Regions from separate parts of the Corynebacterium tuberculostearicum genome, predicted to be linked through region 2. Evidence: predicted binding sites of a transcription regulator. Region 2 holds the regulator's gene; the other holds the start of a gene.
What was found. Region 2 encodes LexA, which represses DNA repair genes until DNA is damaged. Its sites were predicted from a motif close to CGAACANNTGTTCG; they were not measured.

Region 1: the regulator LexA is predicted to act here: its motif matches at 3,301-3,314, upstream of I6J28_RS09150 (HNH endonuclease signature motif containing protein).

What each region holds. Positions count from the first base shown of each region.
Region 1 covers NZ_CP069791.1:1,913,402-1,922,837, forward strand. Annotated here, with positions in the region: partial or broken gene I6J28_RS09130 (PH domain-containing protein) at 1-45, shown strand, start outside; gene mnmA (tRNA 2-thiouridine(34) synthase MnmA) at 38-1,123, opposite strand; gene I6J28_RS09140 (spermidine synthase) at 1,218-2,054, shown strand; gene I6J28_RS09145 (glycoside hydrolase family 25 protein) at 2,035-3,195, opposite strand; gene I6J28_RS09150 (HNH endonuclease signature motif containing protein) at 3,404-4,573, shown strand; gene I6J28_RS09155 (cysteine desulfurase family protein) at 4,570-5,685, opposite strand; gene I6J28_RS09160 (electron transfer flavoprotein subunit alpha/FixB family protein) at 5,685-6,626, opposite strand; gene I6J28_RS09165 (electron transfer flavoprotein subunit beta/FixA family protein) at 6,635-7,417, opposite strand; gene I6J28_RS09170 (THUMP-like domain-containing protein) at 7,442-8,575, opposite strand; gene I6J28_RS09175 (NUDIX hydrolase) at 8,572-9,399, opposite strand; gene I6J28_RS09180 (ABC transporter ATP-binding protein) at 9,396-9,436, opposite strand, start outside.
Region 2 covers NZ_CP069791.1:1,478,949-1,488,384, reverse strand. Annotated here, with positions in the region: gene hrpA (ATP-dependent RNA helicase HrpA) at 1-1,025, shown strand, start outside; gene nrdR (transcriptional regulator NrdR) at 1,022-1,480, opposite strand; gene lexA (transcriptional repressor LexA) at 2,212-2,916, shown strand; gene I6J28_RS07145 (DeoR/GlpR family DNA-binding transcription regulator) at 3,276-4,058, shown strand; gene ptsP (phosphoenolpyruvate--protein phosphotransferase) at 4,080-5,768, opposite strand; gene I6J28_RS07135 (1-phosphofructokinase family hexose kinase) at 5,966-6,931, shown strand; gene I6J28_RS07130 (PTS fructose transporter subunit IIABC) at 6,945-9,071, shown strand; gene I6J28_RS07125 (HPr family phosphocarrier protein) at 9,126-9,395, shown strand.

The DNA.
Region 1 (9,436 bases), 430 kb from region 2:
GTCCGAGCGCTAGATCGGCTCATTGCCAACTGCGTGCTTAATTAGTTCCACAGATGGTGCCGGAGCCGATAACGATGTCTCCCAGCTTATCCGGCGAAGGCAAGTACAGCACCGCCGCTTGGCCGCGGGCGACACCAGATAGCGGCTCCTTGAGTTCGAGGTGCATTTCGTCCGCCTCGCGGTCAACGTGGGCGGTACATGGCACCACGGAGCCGTGTGCGCGCACCTGAACCTCGCACTCGAAATCCCCATCCATGCCTGGGTGGAGGTACTTCAGGCGATCGGCCTGAATCGAGGTTACGGCCAAGTCCTCGCGGGCGCCGACGGTAACCGTGCCGGTAGCAGCATCAATATCGGTGACGTAGCGGGGGCGGCCGTCGGCAGCCGGCGCCTTGATGTCTAGGCCCTTGCGCTGGCCGATGGTGTAGTTCCACGCACCATCGTGCTCCTTGAGCTCCGTGCCCTGTTGATCCACGATCATGCCGGGGCGAAGCCCAATGCGTGCACCCAGAAACGCCTGCGTATTACCGTCGGGAATGAAGCAAATGTCATAGGAATCCGGCTTCTTCGCGGTGGAAAATCCGTGTGCTGCGGCTTCCTCGCGGATCTGTGGTTTGGGGGTGTCGCCGATGGGGAAAAAGCAGTGCTCCAACTCCTCAGCCGAAATCACGCCGAGCACATAAGATTGATCCTTATTTTCGTCCAAAGACCGGCGCATGTAGCCGTCTTCATCGATGGTTGCATAGTGGCCCGTCGCAACCGCATCGAAGCCAAGCGCCATGCCCTTTTGCAGCAGCGCTCGGAACTTAATCTTCTCGTTGCAGCGCAGGCAGGGATTGGGTGTCTCACCGCGGGCGTAGGAATCCACGAAGTCCGTAATGACCTCTTCTTTGAATTCTTCTGAAAAGTCCCACACATAAAAGGGAATGCCCAGCTTATCGCAGATACGACGGGCGTCGGCCGAATCCTCCAACGAACAGCAACCGCGGGCCTTTTCCCTGGTCTGCTGCGCGTCTTTGTGCAGCGCGAGGTGAACGCCAATCACCTCGTGGCCGGCTTCTACTGCACGGGCGGCGGCAACCGATGAGTCCACGCCGCCGGACATGGCAACCAATACTCGCATTGTGCTCCCCATTTCACCTTGACTACAGGCCCGAAAGTCTACTCCCTAGCCCCAACGCGGTTTAAATCGAATCCATTCCCTAAGCTTGTGTGACATGGGCAGAAAGCGAGCTTCCACCGATCCGGGAATCACCGGCACCTACGACATTTCTACCGGCACGGCCGAGGTAGTGCCGGATGAGTTTCGCGACGGTGCCTATATTCTCAACGTTAATGGCGTGCCAAGCAGCCACATTGTGCTCGGTGAACCGGAGGAACTGGAGTTTGAGTACATGCGCTGGATTGCGGCGGCGGTTGAGCACCTCAATACTCGGCCCGCGAATAAGCTCCGCGTCACCCACCTAGGCGGCGCGGGTTGTTCCCTTCCGCGCTACTTCGCTAGCAGACTCCCGGGCAGCCGCCACACAGTGGTGGAGCTGGATGCCAAGCTGGGCGAATTGGTGCGTACGCTTTTCGACGTCCCCCGTTCCCCCACCGTCAAAATCCGCGCCGGCGAAGCACGCAAAGAAACCGAGGGGTTCCTTCCGTCCAGCCGCGACATCATCATCCGCGATGTCTTCGCAGGCGATAAGACACCCGCCAACCTCACCACCGTGGAATTCTTTCAGGCTGCAAAGCAGTCGCTGGCGGCGGGCGGCCTCTACGTAGCCAACTGCGGAGACCATTCCGATCTCCAGCTGGCAAAGAGCGAGCTCGCGGGCCTGGATAAGGTATTTGACCACCTCGCCGTCATCGCGGACCCACCGATGCTCAAAGGCCGGCGCTACGGGAACATCATCCTGGTGGCCTCAGATACAGAAATGCCAGCCGAGGGCTCCGTCGAAGCCGCCCAGCTGGCAAAGGCACTCCTTGGCGGGGCAGTGCCCGCCCATTACAAAGACGAGGCCTGGACCCGCGCGTTTTTCACCGGCGCTACTGCAGCACGCGATTAAGCAGCGTAGCTACCTGCGCCGCGTCGAAATCAGGCACGTCAGCGCCGGCGTTCTTGGCGGCATTCTTAGCTTCCGATACCTCCGACTCGGAGACGTTGCCAGATTTCACGTTGTTTACGTGACCAGCATTGTCCAGCAGGATAGCTAGGTCGCTGACGGAGAAGTTGCCCTTGGCCATATCGCCTAGGTCCTCCACCGGAAGAGCATCCTTGTCCTTAAGGGTCTTTACGAAGCCAGCCAGGCCCTCCGCCGCTTGGGGATCGAGGCCGGACTTTTCGGCGGCGTCGGCAAGCTGCGGAATCGCAATCAGCCCCGCCGCCAGGGCCAAAATAGCACCGATGAGCGGCGTACTATCCGAGCTCAAGTCAAGCCCATCGCTGACAACCAGCTGCTCTAGCGCGCCGCCGACGTCGACGTAATTGCCGTCACTGAAAGACTGCAGCTGCTGCTTGGAACCATTAAACAGGTTCATATCGACGTCGGTAGAAATGCCTGCTACCTTGCCAGAACCAGAACGCTGCCAGAAGGAAAGTTCCTTCCATCCGCCCACCGCTTCAGGCGCCTGGTCCTGATAGGCTGCAAGCCACAGTGGCATATCCGAGAACTTCTGGGAGTTATTCATCTGCCCCATCCAGAAGTACTTGTAGGTGTAAATCATGGGCGTGCGGCCGGTAAGACGCTTGAGCTCGCTAGTAAATTCTTCAATCCACTGCTCCAGCTGTGCCGCAGACTTTCCTTCCGCCACCTCGATATCAAGTGCAGGAGGCAATGTCTGATCTGGGGCAAGGGCGATCTGCGCGGCAAAGTTGGCCGCCTGAGTCTTGGCGTCGCCAGCCGGACGTGCGTAGTGGTATGCACCGGTCTTGAGTCCAGCAGCATTAGCCGCCTGAATATCCTGTACGTAGTGGGGGTTTACCCAATCCCCGCCTTCGGTAGCCTTCACGAACGCAAAGGACTGTCCGTCGGACCGCACTTTAGACCAATCGATGGGCGTACCGCCCGGATGCTGGTGCGCCGCCACGTCAACGCCCTTTGGCGCACCAAAGTTCACCGCCTGGGCAACAGCGGTACCACTTACAGCTAGTGCAGCCACGGTGACTACCGCAGTAATGCTCTTTCGGAGTGCCTTCTTTGAAGTCATGCGCGTGAGTCTAGCAACGCCTTCACTCCTGTCACATCTTTAACACGCACCACTGGAGATAATTTTCTTTACTTCCGTTTCTTCCTCCTGGGAATACAACCTTTTAGAACACATATTTGCCCATAACCCTTGAAAAGCGGCAGGACACGGCTTAAAATGAACACCATGAAGCTACGCACACTAGTTCTACTAATCGGGGGATTTAATCTTGGACGCCTACTACATAGTCAATGACCCCAACGATCCGCTAGCAGTTAAAGCCACAGAAATCCGGAAGCAAGAATACCTATTCTGGAATGAGGTGAAGCCAGACCTAGAAGAAGATTTCGATATATCTTGCCACACACTTTCCACCCGCACGGGCTTAAGTGAGCGGCGCACGCGGGACATAACCATGGCCCTTTATCGACTCACAGAGCTACCACTCACGAAGGCGCTCCAAGAAACCTATTACTTCCTGGATTTCTCTCGTCTTATTACTATCGACGCCGTGCTGAGCAAGCTTGGCGACATCCTGGCCGAAGTTCTCGAGCGGATAGACCAAGAGCTTGCGCGTTACCTGACTCCCACAAAGCCCGGCCAGGTACTGCCTTCGAATACGAATTTGCGGAGAAAACTTAATGGCCTCATCGCTGTAGAGGACCCAAACCCCAAAGAGGATACGGGGTCTGACACAGGGAACGACTCCTATTACACCTACCCCAGCTTCGGCGGAAAGGCCGGACTAGCAGTCGAATTCGATGAAGCAACCATGATAGCTATCGATGAACACGTCAGTAAGGCTGCCGAAGAGCATAATCTCACCAAAGCTGAAGCGCTAGCCAAGTTGATTCTGGGCGAAATAGAGTCGCGGACGAAAGTGGTTGTTCACATGTACCGAGCCCACGACCAGGAGGCGGCTCCCGCATTTATCCGGGGATTCGGGTGGGTAAGCCCAGAGACCGCTGACAGTCTGTGCCCCACCCAGACGCGAGACATGGATCGTGCCAAAGGAATGGAGAGCGAAAGCTACGTCACTCCCCCGCTCATTGGCGCCTACGTAGAAGGCCGCGATGGCGTGTGCCGATTCCCGGGCTGCAATCGCCCCGCAGAAAACTGTCAAAAGGACCACCGAATTGACCATGCAAAGGGAGGGAAAACTTCGGGAAGCAACTTGGCCTCACTGTGCCAGCACCATCACAACATCAAAACTGATGGTGGCGCCTTCTACATCATGGATCCACATACTGGGGACATAGTATGGCTCTTTGATGACGGTCGCTGGGAATACGATGAGCCCCAAGGACCGCTAGCGCCCAAGAACAAGAACTGGGCACTAACGGTGGGCCAAGCTATCGCCGCCCGGCGGGCGGCGGCAAAGGAAAGGAATGATAGCTAGACGGAGCGGGCTCGGGAAATGACCTCCGGCAGATGAGCCAAGACGTAGTCAACGTCCTCGTCCGAAGTGAGTCGGCCAAGAGTAAAGCGAAGAGAACCAATACCTTCCGCCTCACTTACGCCCATTGCTTCGAGGACATGAGACATGCGGTTTACGCCTGCGCTGCAAGCGCTGCCGGTAGAGGCCTCGATCTGCAAGGAATCCAGCAGCATGATGAGGCTATCGCCGTCAGCACCGGGGAAAGAGACGTGCAGGTGGGAAGGCAAGCACGGCTCAGCGGAATTGACCACCGCGTCATCAATGGTGGCGAGAATTCCGTCGCGCAGCTTATTGCGGAGAGCCGCAATTCGCTCGCCTTGGATGGTGATTTCGGAGACTGATTCCTCCAGCGCTGCAGCCAGACCGGAAGCGCTCGCGACGTCTACGGTGCCTGGGCGAATACCTCGCTCTTGGCCGCCACCGTAGGCGATCGGCTGTGGCGCAGGGCTGCGCTTGGCCAAAAGCAGGCCGATGCCGCGGGGACCGCCGAACTTGTGGGCACTGGCGGCGAGGCTGGTGACCCCTAGCGAGGAAAAGTTGATGGGGACTTTGCCCACGGCTTGGACCGCGTCGACGTGCACGGGCGTGCCTGTCGCATTCGCTCGGGCTGCGATCTCTTCGATTGGCTGAATGGCGCCGGTTTCGTTGTTGGCCCACATGCAGGTAGCGACGTCGGCAAGCGTGTCTAGGACCGACAGATCTGCGATGTGCCCAGAACGGTCGACGGGAAGGATATCGACGGCCGCTCCGGTTTTCTCCAGCTTAGAGACAGTATCGCGCACGGCGGGGTGCTCGATATCGGTAGAAATAATGCGGTTTGTTTGCCCAGCCGCGTAGAGCCCCTGAATGGCGATATTGTCCGCCTCGGTGCCTGAAGAGGTGAAGATGACTTCGATGGGCTCGCAGCCGAGGAGGGAAGCCACCTTTTCGCGGGCATCATCCAGCACGGACCGAGCCTTGCGGCCGGAACCATACTGCGCGCCGGAGTTGAGGGAGCCGGCCGCCGCCACCCACGCGTCAATCGCGCTCTGGCGCATCGGCTGGGTAGCGGCATAGTCGAAGTAGTGCGGCATTACTGGCGCGCCTTCAGTTCCTCGGTCAGGGCCGGTGCGATTTCATGCAGGTCACCCACGACGCCGAGATCAGCGATCTGGAAGAACGGCTCATCCTGGTCTTGGTTGACCACCACAATGGTGCCGGAAGTCTGCATGCCAGAGGTGTGCTGGATAGCGCCAGAGATGCCCAAGCCGATGTAGAGGTCGGGCGAGACGGTAACACCGGTCTGGCCGATCTGATAGGCGGCGTCATAAAAGCCTTCATCGACGGCGTCGCGGGTGGCGCCGACTGCGGCTCCGAGGGCGTCGGCAAGCGGCTCGACGACGGCGCCGAACTCGTTGCCCACGCCACGGCCGCCGGCGACGACTGCCTTGGCCTCGGTAATTTCCGGTCGTGCGGACTTCTGTGCCGGAGTAAAGGAAGTTACCTTGACGTCTTTGCCCGTGGCGGCCGGCAACGGCATCGGCGCCGGCTGCGCCTCCACTTGCTGTGGCGCAGCCTCAACCGCGCCTGGGCGGAGGGTGTAGATCGGGCACTGGCCAGCGGCGGTGGAGGTGGTCTCATAAGAACCACCGAAAATACTCATCTTGGCGGAGCCATCAGCGGCGATGCCATTGACATTGACCAGCGCGCCAGAGGCGAGGCGAGCCGCGAGGCGGCCGGCAATCTCATTATTGGCCGGAGTTGCGGCCAGCACGATGGGCGCTGGGTTTGCAGCGCCAAGCGCATGCAGGGCATCGACCTCCGGGGTAAGGAACCGCTGGTCATAATCCTCGGCCGTTGCCTGAACTACCTGTGCGGCGCCGAGGGCGGCAAGGTCGGCATCGAACTTATCGGCCTGCTTGCCGACGACCACTGCGGACACCGTACCCAATTCCCGCGCGGCCGTAATCAGCTCGCCGGTAACGGGAAGGAGGTTGTCCGCGTCGTGCTCAACTAGTACGTAAACGTGCGACATATCTACTCCTAAATCAAGTTCTTTGCGGACAGGAAGTCAACGATCTTCTTCGCTGCGTCCTGCGGGTTGGGCTCCGAAATAACTTCGCCGGCGGTGCGCGGTGGGCGCTTCTCAGCGGCCGACACAGAGGTCGTCGGCGCAATAGCCTCGATGCCCAAATCAGCCAGGGTGAAGGTGGTGATTTCCGCCTTCTTAGCTGCCATAAGGCCCTTGAAGTTGGGGAATCGCGGCTTGTCGCTCTTATCGTTCACCGTAACGATCGCCGGCAGTGGCGCCTCGAGTTCCCAGGTACCGCGCGCATCATCGCGGGTGCCCTGCAGGGTGCCGTCAGCTAGCTCTACCTTGTGCAGGCCGGTAAGGGCCGGCAGCTGGCGGTATTCGGCGAGCAGGCCGGCAAGCAGGCCGGTGGAGGCGTCGGAAGCCTCGGCACCGGCGGTGATCAGCTGGACGTCGTCAAGCTTATTGAGCGCGGCATTGAGGGTCCACGCGGTCGATAGCGCGTCCGCTCCAGCCAGGGAGTCGTCAGAGACGAGCACGGCATCGTCGGCGCCCATGGCCAAAGCCTTACGCAGTGCCTCGTCGGCTTGGGCCGGCCCCATCGTCAGCGCTACGACCTTGTAGCCAGCATCGGGGTTATTGTCGCGCAGTCGCAGGGCTTGTTCCACGGAGTACTCATTAACCTCATCAATGACGTTATCCACGGAGGTGCGATCCAGGGTGTGGTCATCGTTCAAAGACTTGGTAGACCACGTATCCGGCACGTGTTTGACCAGAGCCACGATAGTTGGCATTGGGCACTCACCTTTCCGATATATTTATGTTGCGTAATTATCCTCGGACGATAATACTCGGGGTTGACACAGCAAGGCGATTCCCTGTGAGCCAATTCGCGTAATGATGACCGCAAAAGGTTTCTTTCCCTTCAGCTTCATCTTCTTCCGCAGCTGGTCAGGGTCCACTTCTACCCCGCGTACAAGGATTTCTAGGCTTCCCGCATCATAGGATTTAAGTACGGATTTTAATCTCTTTAGGGGTACTTTTTCTATGAATGGAAATCCCGAAGTCCCCTCCGGAATCCTCTCTCCTGTCAGGTATGCGATGCGCGGATCGATTTGATGCAGCCCTTCCCTGGCCGCGTAGTGCTGAACCAATCCCGCTCGCACGATGGCCCCATCCGGATCGATGAGGTAACTGCCAATGTCTCCGGCATCGGGTAGGTTGTCTGCGTGGTCATCGAGGACATCTAGCTTGCCTCCGCGAATCATTACCGCTCTTCGGCCGCTGCCAAGGCCTGGGGTATAAAGGCAGGCTTCTTTTACCCCGCCATCGACGCTCGCGACAGTAACGAGGCCGTCCCACTCGCTAAAATCAAGGCCAGGCGCGCACTTGATGGCCAGTTCCTTGTCGCGGTGCTTATCGACGACCTCCGGGAGCGGTGGCACCAAATCCTCCGGCCGCGTGATCCGCCTGCCGCCGGCGCGGCGGGCCGGGTCTGCAAGGAGAACATCGGCCGTGGTAGTAGTCGTCAGCGCATCCGCGCGGAAAATCTTGGCGGAAGAGAGGTTGTGCCTCGCCATTCTTACCCGTGATTCATCCAGGTCTGAGCCAAAATAGTCGAGCGGAGAATTATAGCCTTCGGTGCCGATGGAACAGGTGACGTCGTGGACGCTGCGCACGCCCTGCTCGGCGAGGAATTTCGTCCGATACGCCGCCACTTCGAGGGGGGTTGCTTGCTGGGCGGAGTCTGCATCCATCAGCCAATCGTGCGGGAGCTTGCCGGAACTGCGGGCGGTTACCAGCTCCATGACCGCGCGGCCATACTCACCGAACTTAGCTTTGAGGATTTCGGTGTCTTTGAGCCGAGAAGCCTTGGTTAAGGTGAGGTCGAGGTGTGCTATTTCCTCTTGATGCTCGGCAAGGAAGTCAACTTCTGCGGGGGTATAACTCATATTCGGTCTAAAGGGGTGGTGGAGAAGAATTCGCGGTAACGGGGATCTTCGCGGGGATCCCCAATGACGGGGCGCAGGTCCGAAAAGGACGCATCCTCTAGGACCTCTTGTACGGAGGAATACTTGCTCAGCCTCTGCATCTGTGCCCACGTGGGGATGGCAAGGCGCACCAGCCCGGCGCGCCAGCCGTCCAGGATGAGCTGCGGGGAGAACCATCCGGCATCGTCTGCTTCATCGGTATCCCCATCGGGTTCTTGGCCGGAGGGCAACACCCCAACGAAGAAGAAGGTGTCGAACCACTGGCTCTTTCCCTTTCCTACCCAGCGCGCCCAGGGAAGGAGCATATCGGCGTCGACACGCATGCCGTTATTGCTGAGGAATTCGGTAAAGGAAATGGTGTGGTTTTCTAGTAGTTTTCGCTCTTTGTGATAGCGCCGCGCATTGGAGACAATGCCGTCCTCGCGGATGGCGAAAAGGGTGCCGGCCTCTTCGAAGAGCTCGCGGGCAGCGGCGAACACTAGGGCGTGGGCTTTGTACTTGGTCACGCCCATCCGGCGGGCCATGGAGATGACAGACTTTCCGGCCCACAGCTCGCCCGAGTCCCAGGAACGTGGTGGAAAGTCGCGCGGATCTACGCCGCCGCCGGGAAAGACTGAATGCCCCGGGTAGTTGTGCATGGTGTGGACGCGCTCTTGTACCCACACTTCAAGACCGTCAGCGCCATCCCGCAGGAGCAGGACGGTTGCCGCCAGGCGCCCACCGTGGAAGCCGGTGGTATCGCTGACGTCAATGGCATCGAGACGGTCATGAAAAGGATTGGTCATAGAGAAGCTCGGCGGGCGAAGTATCGCTGTCCAATGC
Region 2 (9,436 bases):
CCACCGACTTCCAGGCCAGCAAGCTACCCGCCCACCTGCGGATGAACTACGGGGCCATCGATAAGCGCGGCAAAATCGTCGACTCCGACCGCGACCTCGCGGCGCTCGTGCAGCGTCAGGCCGGACACATCAAGTCCTCCGTATCTCGCGTCTCGCGCACTTCAGAATCCACCGCCGTCAGCGAGTGGACCGACGATACCCTTGGCAAGATCGATGACACGGTCAAGACCACCGTCGACGGCCACGAAGTCACCGCCTACCCTGCCCTAGTCGCTACCAAGAACGGCGTCGAACTCAAGGTCCATCCCACCAAGGCCGCCGCAGATGCCGCCATGGTAACGACCACGCTTACGCTCCTCATGCGTGAGATATCCGTCAACGCCTCCCAAATGGTCAAGGGCCTGCCATTGCAACAGCGCGTCGCCGTCGATTCCTATCCGCACGGCGGCGCCGACGGCCTTGTCAATGACGCCCGCATCGCCGCGATCCGCGACCTGATGCTCGAAGCCGGCGGGCCCGTCCGCACCCCCGCGGCGTTTCAGAAGCTTAAAAACACCGTCAAGCCCCAGGTCCCAGGCCGCGTACGCCAGGCAGTGGTAGCTATTGCCCCCGGACTCGCCGAGTACTCCAACCTGCGAGCGGAACTCGCTCATTGGGACGGTCCAGCAATCGATGACATGCGCGCACAACTGGATTTCCTCCTTCCCCGAAACGCCATCACTGTCCATGGAATGTCCCATCTGCGCCATCTACCGCGATATATCCAAGCCATGCGCATTCGCCTAGAGGATATGAACCTTGACCCCGACCGCGATGCAGACCGTCAAGCCGAGGTAGATAACGCCAAGGCCTACCTATCCAACCGCCTGCGCAATCTACCGGCCGGCCGCGAAAAGACCCGCGAGGTCAAGGACGTGCGTTGGATGATAGAGGAACTTCGAGTTTCCCTTTTTGCTCAGCGCCTTGGCACAGCCCATGCCGTTTCACTCCGGCGCATCCAAAAGGCGGTGGACAAACTGCGCTAAAAGTCCTCGCGATCGCGCCTTCGCATCAGGCGAATCTCGGATTCAAAGTCATCTGCGCTTTCAAAGGATTTATACACGGAGGCGAAGCGCAGATAGGCCACTTCATCAAGGTCCCGCAGTGGTTCCAGGATGGCCAAACCAATCTCGTTCGCGTTGACCTGCGAGGAGCCATGACTGCGCACCGTCTCCTCAACTTCTTGCGCCAGCTTCTTCAGGGCATCGTCGCTTACATCTCGACCCTGGCAGGCACGGCGCACACCGCGAATCAATTTATCTCTGCTGAAAGGCTCGGCCAGACCGTTTCTCTTCACCACAAGCAACACGGCCTTCTCGACCGTGGTAAAGCGCCCCTTGCACGAAGCACACTCGCGCCGGCGACGAATCGACGCTCCAGCATCGACCACACGCGAGTCGATGACGCGGGATTGCTCATTGTGACAAAAGGGGCAATACACAGTGGTCCTTTCACTGACGTTGGTACGCCAGTAGTTTACTCACCTTCAATTCCGTGCGACCACCGGGCTTCGCCCCCACCGGTCCCCCTAGCGTGTTACTGCAGCCTCTACTTGTTGCACATTAGAAGCCGGCGGTTGCGGTGCACTGTTTCCTTCAGCACCAGCTAGTCCTCCTAGCAAAGTGCCCACAAAGACCGCTACACCAAACACTGCGCCCAATGCGTAGTTACCTGTGTTCGACTCACCCACGCTGTTTCGGACCATATTCGATCTGTTCCCAGAGCCTCCGGCCGCCGTGCGGTTCGAACGATAGGTCGTGCGATCTTCCACACGTAGAGTTCGAACATACCGAGAGTTTGCAGTACCGCGGACCGCAGAACCGTAGCCACGCTCCACATCCCATACGGATGCAGAAGGCACCACTACAGGTTCCGTAGCGTTGCGAGTTACCAGGTTATTGCGAGAATTGATCAGCAGAGACATGACTTTCCTTTCGACGACTGAACCCACCGTAGGCGCCCCATACGACACACACCGGAAACCAGTCGCCATAATGTTCGATTTAGTTGGTACGTTCGATTTATAGCATCGGTTCGAATGCTTGTCCACCCCAACGAGCAAATCTCGAACATCTGTACTTTTCGTGCTACAAATGACGTGTGGCAACTTTTCAGCGCCGCCAGCTAATAGACCACCGATAAATCCACCCGATCCCCTCCGAGGAGCCAGCAATGGGCCGCAAGCCAAAGAAGACCACCGAGAAGACCGACTACGCCTCCCTATCTGACCGCCAGCGACGCATCCTCAATGTCATTAGTGACGCCGTTATGTTGCGTGGTTACCCACCAAGCATTCGCGAAATTGGTGACGCAGCAGGCCTGCAGTCCACCTCCTCTGTTGCCTACCAGCTAAAGCAATTGGAAGAAAAGGGCTTCTTGCGTCGTGACCCAAATAAGCCACGAGCCGTAGATGTTCGACACCTAAATACCGACGATGGCGCCAAGAAGCCGGGCCGCAAACCGGCTAAGCCCGAACAGCAGGTTCCCGCAGAGGCAGGTGCGGTTTCCTACATTCCTGTGGTCGGCCGTATCGCTGCGGGAGCACCCATTACCGCAGAGGAAAACGTCGACACATACTTCCCAATGCCTGACGAGGTGGTCGGTGGCGGCGACCTTTATATGCTGCAAGTAGTCGGCGACTCGATGCAGGATGCCGGCATCCTTGACGGCGACTGGGTAATCATTCGCTCCCAGTCAGTTGCAGAAGAGGGCGAGTTCGTGGCCGCCCTGCTCGAAGGATCTGAAGCTACCGTCAAGGAGTTCCACCGCGATTCCTCCGGTGTGTGGCTACTTCCTCACAATGAGGCCTACGCTCCCATCAACGGCGATGATGCGGAAATCATGGGCAAGGTTGTATCGGTATTCCGCAAGCTTTAACCACACATCTGACGCAGATTCTATACCCCCGCAAGGGCCAAGCGTGGCCCTCGCGGGGTCTATCTATGTACACCCTTCGTTGACGCGGCCTGTTGCCTGCCACCCCCATTTTGGCTCCATTTCGGACCCGGACGCCAAAAGAGACGAAAATCCCACTTTCCCACTTTTACCTCTGACCAGGTACTTCAGCGCACCGGGTATAGAATGCAGCCGTGCAAATTTTTGCTTTAGTCCGTTTATTCCCGATTTTTGAGACAATGGACTAAGCAAAACAACATCGCCGGATTTTCATTTCCGCATAAAGTGGCAACTTTTACCCCCACTACATGACGCGATGTCTCTAGATTCAAGGAGGAATCATGTACGCAGAAGAGCGGCGTCGCCAAATTGCTTCCCTCACCGCCGTTGAAGGCCGCGTCAACGTCACTGAGCTCTCAGAACGCTTCGAAGTTACGGCCGAGACCATTCGGCGCGACCTTGCCGTGCTTGATCGTGAGGGCGTCGTCCATCGCGTGCACGGCGGCGCGGTAGCCTCCCAAACCTTTCAAACCGCGGAGCTTACCTTGGATACCCGCCAGCGGTCCGCCTCCGGTGCAAAAGCAGCCATCGCCCGCGCGGCCCTCGACTTTCTCCCCCACGGCGGCGGCAGCATTTTCTTGGACGCAGGCACCACCATTAACGCGTTCGCGGAGCTCATTGGACAGCAATACCCGCAAGCGCAGTTCAATATTGTCTCCAATAGCTTGCCTATTGCTCTGTCGCTAGCAAGCAACGGTGTGCCAGACGTCCAGCTACTTGGCGGTACGGTTCGCGCGATTACCCAGGCCGTCGTTGGCGATACCGCACTGCGCACCCTAGCGCTGATGCGTGCCGACGTCGCATTTATCGGTACCAATGCCCTAACCCTGGATCATGGCTTGTCGACGGCCGACTCCCAAGAGGCAGCCATCAAATCCGCTTTCGTCACCAATGCCCACAAGGTTGTGGTCATGTGTGACTCCAGCAAGCTGGGCAATGATTACTTGGTAAGTTTCGCCTCTGCCGCCGATATCGACGTCGTCATCACTGACGCCGCTGCCCCCGATTCCTTCGTGGAGGCGCTGCGCGAACGCGAGATTGAGGTCGTGCTCGCCAGCGAATAGTCCCCCGATCCTTCGCCAACTTTAGGCGAAGGACTCCATGCGCTCGACCACTGCGGTACGGGCAGCGTCAGGGCTTTCCGCATCCAGCGCCACCTCGGAAAGCTGCTGGCACTGTTCCAGGGTAACCTCTGCCAGCTGCGCGCCGACGCCCGCAACTGCGGTCGACGCTGCGGATAGCGAATTTACGCCCAAGCCGGTAAGCACGCAGGCCAACATCGGGTCGGCTGCCGCCTCACCGCACACGCCTACCGCAACGTTATTGGCCTGGCCCACGATGCAGGTGTGCTGAATGAGCCGCAGCACAGCCGGCTGCCACGGGTCGGTCAGGTAGGCCAGCTGTGGCGACAGGCGGTCCGCAGCCATCGTGTACTGAGTCAGGTCATTGGTGCCGATGGACACGAAATCAAGGTGCGGCATGATTTTATCCGCCATAAGCGCTGCGGCCGGAACCTCAATCATGGCGCCGGCAGTCAGGCCGCGCTCGCGGCACAGGCTAGCAAACCACTGGGCCTCGGTAGAGGTGGCAACCATAGGAGCCATCACCCAGGTAGATGCTTTGTCATCGCGAGCCGCAGCCGCCTGCGCAATCGCATCCAGCTGGCGGGTCAGCAGAGCCTCATTATCGCGTGCAATACGCAGCCCACGAACACCCAATGCTGGGTTTTCCTCGGAGCTTAGCGTGGCATAAGAGATAGGTTTATCGGATCCGGCATCCAGCGTACGCACGACAACCTTTGATTCAGGAAAGGCATTAAAAACCTTGCCGTAAATCTTTGCCTGCTCGTCAACGCTGGGCTCTTCACTGGCCGAGAGGAACGATAGTTCCGTGCGGTACAGGCCGATACCCTCTGCTTGCGAATCCGAAGCAATGCGGGCGGCGTTGCCATCAGCGACGTTGGCAAGCAGCTGCACACGGTGGCCGTCCTTGGTCTCAGCCGGGCCGCGCCACTGGGCAACGCGTGCCGCACGCTCGCGATACTCAGCCACGGCCTTTGTGGAAGCCTCTTCGTCGGCCCCAAGGGTGACGGCGCCCACTGCACCATCGACGAATACCAGCGTGCCGCTTTCAATATCGCTCAGCGCGGCGCCCACAGCAACGATGCATGGAATATCCAACTGACGGGCGATGATGGCCGTATGGCTGGTAGGTCCACCAAGTTCGGTAACAAGGGCTTTGATGTGCTTGGTATCCAGCGTCGCGGTATCGGCCGGGGCCAAGTCATCCGCGAACAAAACGGCCTCGCCGTCGACGAGTGGCAGGCCCGGCTCGTCCTCGCCGCGCAGCTCTGCAATAACGCGGTCTCGCACGTCCTTCAAGTCAGTAGTGCGCTCGGCCATCACTCCGCCGGCGGCTTCGAACATGGTGACAAACTTATCGGTGGCGCCGACAGTAGCGAATTCCGCATCCCGGCCGGTGCGGATATTCTTGCGCACCGCCTTATGCCAACCACGGTCCTTGACCATGCCGGCCGTTGCGGTCAGAACTTCCGCAGCCTGGCCCTCCGCGGCAGCAGCCCGCTGCTCCAAGCGGCCAGCGACAGTATCTACGGCCGCAAGGAAGCGGTCGTACTCAGAATCGCTCGCTTGCTCTGGGTCAATGCTTCCCTCGGTAGGCAAGGCCGGGCGAGGGCGGACCCACACGGCTTCGGCGTAGGCGACTCCGGCAACGACACCGGTTCCTTTGATTGTGGACTCAGACGCGTTTTCCATGAGCGTACTTCCTTCGAAGATAGCGGTTTATTAACTTCCAGAACACCACAAATCGGATAGAAAAGCAATGTATACCACAGAAATTCTGTTGACTTTCGGACACAATCGGACAAGAATCAACATTGAGGGCGGGCCATGCCCGCGAGGTTCTCTCCAACGGCGTTCGGCCCCAATATACAACCTGCGAAAGGGACAACTTGATTCTCACGCTGACCCCTAATCCCAGTATCGACGCCACCCTTGTGCTCAGCGAGCCATTGACCTCCGGTGATGTCCACCGTGCCAGCGAGGTCACACAGGTTGCTGGCGGCAAGGGTGTAAACGTCACCCATGCCGTGCACTTGGCTGGCGAGCACTCCTTGGCTCTTTTCCCGGCCCACGACTCCGATTCTTTCCTAAATCTCATCCACTCGGCCGGGCTGCCTTCCTCTGCAATCCCCATGAACGGCGCAGTTCGCGTCAATACCACCATCACAGAGCCTGATGGCACCACCACCAAGGTCAACGGTCCAGGCCCTGCGCTTTCCGACGCCGACTCCCGCGCCATTACCTCCGAACTCACCGCCCGCGCCCTTGCCTCCGACTGGGTGGTTCTAGCCGGCTCCCTGCCGCGTGGCGTCAACACCGATTGGTATTGCGACCTCATCTCCGCAGTCCGCGCGGCCGCACCACAGGCTCGCATTGCCGTCGATACGTCCGATGCCCCAATGCAGGCCATTGGCGAAAACCTCAATTCTGCTGCGCCTGATCTCATTAAGCCGAACGGACTAGAGCTCGGCCAGCTCACCGGAACCGACGGCCGTGAATTGGAAGACCAGGCCGCACGCGGCGAGTACGCGGGGGTTGTGCGGGCGGCCCGGGACGTCGTCAAGCAGGGCATCGCAGAAGTACTCGTCACCCTTGGCGGTGCCGGCGCGGTGCTGGTTACCGCGGACGGCGCTTGGGCTGCAACTCCCCCGCCAGCAACGGTGAAATCCACTGTAGGCGCCGGTGACGCCGCGCTCGCTGGATATCTCCTCGGCCGTACCGCCGGTAAGTCGCCGGCCGATAGCCTGGCGCAGTCGGTGGCCTACGGAACTGCGGCTGCATCCAAACAAGGCACCCAATTCCCTCGCCCAGAAGAACTCGATATCGCCCATACCACCCTAAACTCGCTAGCCTAAGGAGTGCCTAATCATGGCTTCCGACCTCATCACTACCGACCTAGTCGCGCTCGACGCCGACTTCGGCGACAGCGTTGACTCCGTAATTACCAACCTGGCCACGCTGGTCCATGACACCGGCCGAGCCACCGACATCGCCGGCTTGGCACAGCCCGCCATCGACCGCGAGGCCAAGGCCGGTACCGGCGTCCCTGGCGGAGTCGCCATCCCGCACTGCCGCTCCGAGGCAGTGACCGAACCCACCCTCGCATTCGCCCGCCTGAGCCGCGGCGTGGATTTCTCCGGCCCCGACGGCGACGCCCAGCTAGTCTTCCTCATCGCTGCTCCGGCCGGCGGTGGCAAAGCCCACTTGAAGATTTTGTCCAAGTTGGCCCGCGCTCTAGTACGCAAGGACTTCCTCGAGTCCCTGCGCAACGCCCCCACCAAGGAAGAAATCGTCCGGCTTGTGCTGGACGTAGTCAACGCCGAAAAGCCGAAGAAGAAGCCAGCCGAGGAATCGGCCGCCCAGGGCGCTGCTGCCAGCACTGCCGCAACCGGTGCCGCTGCCGCCGGCACCGCCGGCTCCTCCGCCACCGCGTCCTCGGCCGCAACCCCTACCAACGCAGAACCTTCGGCCGATGTCACCCGCATCGTGGCCATCACCGCCTGCCCCACCGGCATCGCCCACACCTACATGGCGGCCGACGCCCTCACCCAAACCGCGGCCGAGCGCGATGACGTATCTCTGACCGTTGAGACGCAGGGCTCGTCTAATAATGAGTCTGTCTCCCAATCCACGATCGACGCGGCCGATGCGGTCATCTTCGCCACGGACGTCGGCGTGCGCGACCGCGAACGCTTCGCCGGCAAGCCGGTAATCGAATCCGGCGTCAAACGCGCCATCAATGAGCCCGGCACCATGCTCGACAAGGCCGTCGCTGCCGCTCACAACCCGCACGCCCACAAGGTCTCTGGCACTGCTACCCGCGCCGATGCGGAAGAAGAAGGTCAGTCGCTCGGTTGGGGCAAGCGCATCCAACAGGCAATTATGACCGGCGTGTCCTATATGGTCCCGTTCGTCGCGGCCGGCGGCCTGCTGCTTGCCCTCGGCTTCCTTTTCGGCGGTGCCGATATGGCCAACGGCTGGCAGGCACTATCGTCGGACTTTTCGCTCGGCAACCTCCCCGGCCACGACGTGACCATTGACGGCGAACTCATGCACTTCGAGCGCTCCGGCCTGCTGCTCTACCTTGGCGCAGTTCTCTTCGCTATAGGCCAAGCAGCAGTGGGCTTTATCGTCGCCGCGCTGTCGGGCTACATCGCCTACGCGCTCGCCGGCCGTCCGGGCATCGCCCCAGGCTTCGCGGGCGGCGCGATCGCGGTCACCTTGGGCGCTGGCTTCATCGGTGGTCTGGTTACCGGTCTGCTGGCAGGCTTCATCGCGATGTGGATTGGCAACTGGAAGGTACCGCGCTGGCTAGGCTCCCTCATGCCGGTTGTTATTATCCCGCTGCTGACCTCGTTGGTTGTCGGTCTTGCCATGTACCTGGCACTCGGCGTACCGCTGGCAAACCTCATGGAGGGCCTGCAAAATTGGCTGTCGTCCATGTCCGGCTCTTCGGCCGTATTGCTGGGCATCATTCTTGGCCTGATGATGTGCTTCGACTTGGGCGGCCCAGTCAATAAGGCGGCCTACCTTTTCGCGACGGCCGGGCTGTCTACCGGCGACGAATCCTCCATGCAGATCATGGCCGCCGTCATGGCGTCCGGCATGGTCGCACCAATTGCGCTGTCGCTGGCTACGTTTATCCGCAAGTCGCTGTTTACCCCGGCCGAGCAGGAGAACGGCAAGTCTGCCTGGCTGCTGGGTCTGTCCTTCGTTTCGGAGGGCGCCATCCCGTTTGCGGCGGCCGACCCGTTCCGCGTCATCCCTTCGATGATGGCCGGTGGCGCGGTGACGGGCGCGATTTCGATGGCCTTGTCGGTCGGTTCCCGTGCCCCGCACGGCGGCGTGTTCGTCTTCTTCGCCATCGACCCGTTCTGGGGCTACCTCGTGGCCATTGCGGCCGGCGTGGTTGTTTCGACGGCGGCGGTGCTGGCGATGAAGCAGTTCTGGCCTAACAGGGCCGCCGAAGAAGCCACCCAGAACGTGGCAGCATAAACCAAACACTCGTACACTGGATTCTAAAAATCCCCGTAAGAAAGGATATTTTCGATGGCTTCCAAGACTGTAAAGGTTGGCTCCTCTGTAGGCCTGCACGCACGTCCTGCATCTATTATCGCGGACGCTGCCGGCGAGTTCGATGAGGATATCTTCCTCAACCTGGTCGGCGATGATGATGAGGATGAGACCGATGCGGCCTCTTCCCTGATGATCATGGCTCTTGGCGCAGAACAGGGCGATGAGGTTACCGTCACCTCCGAAAACGAAGAAGCAGTGGAAAAGATTGCTGCTCTCATCGAGAAGGACCTGGACGCTTCCTAAGTCCTAAAACGGTTCCACTTTAGGCTCCCCGCCCTTGCGGT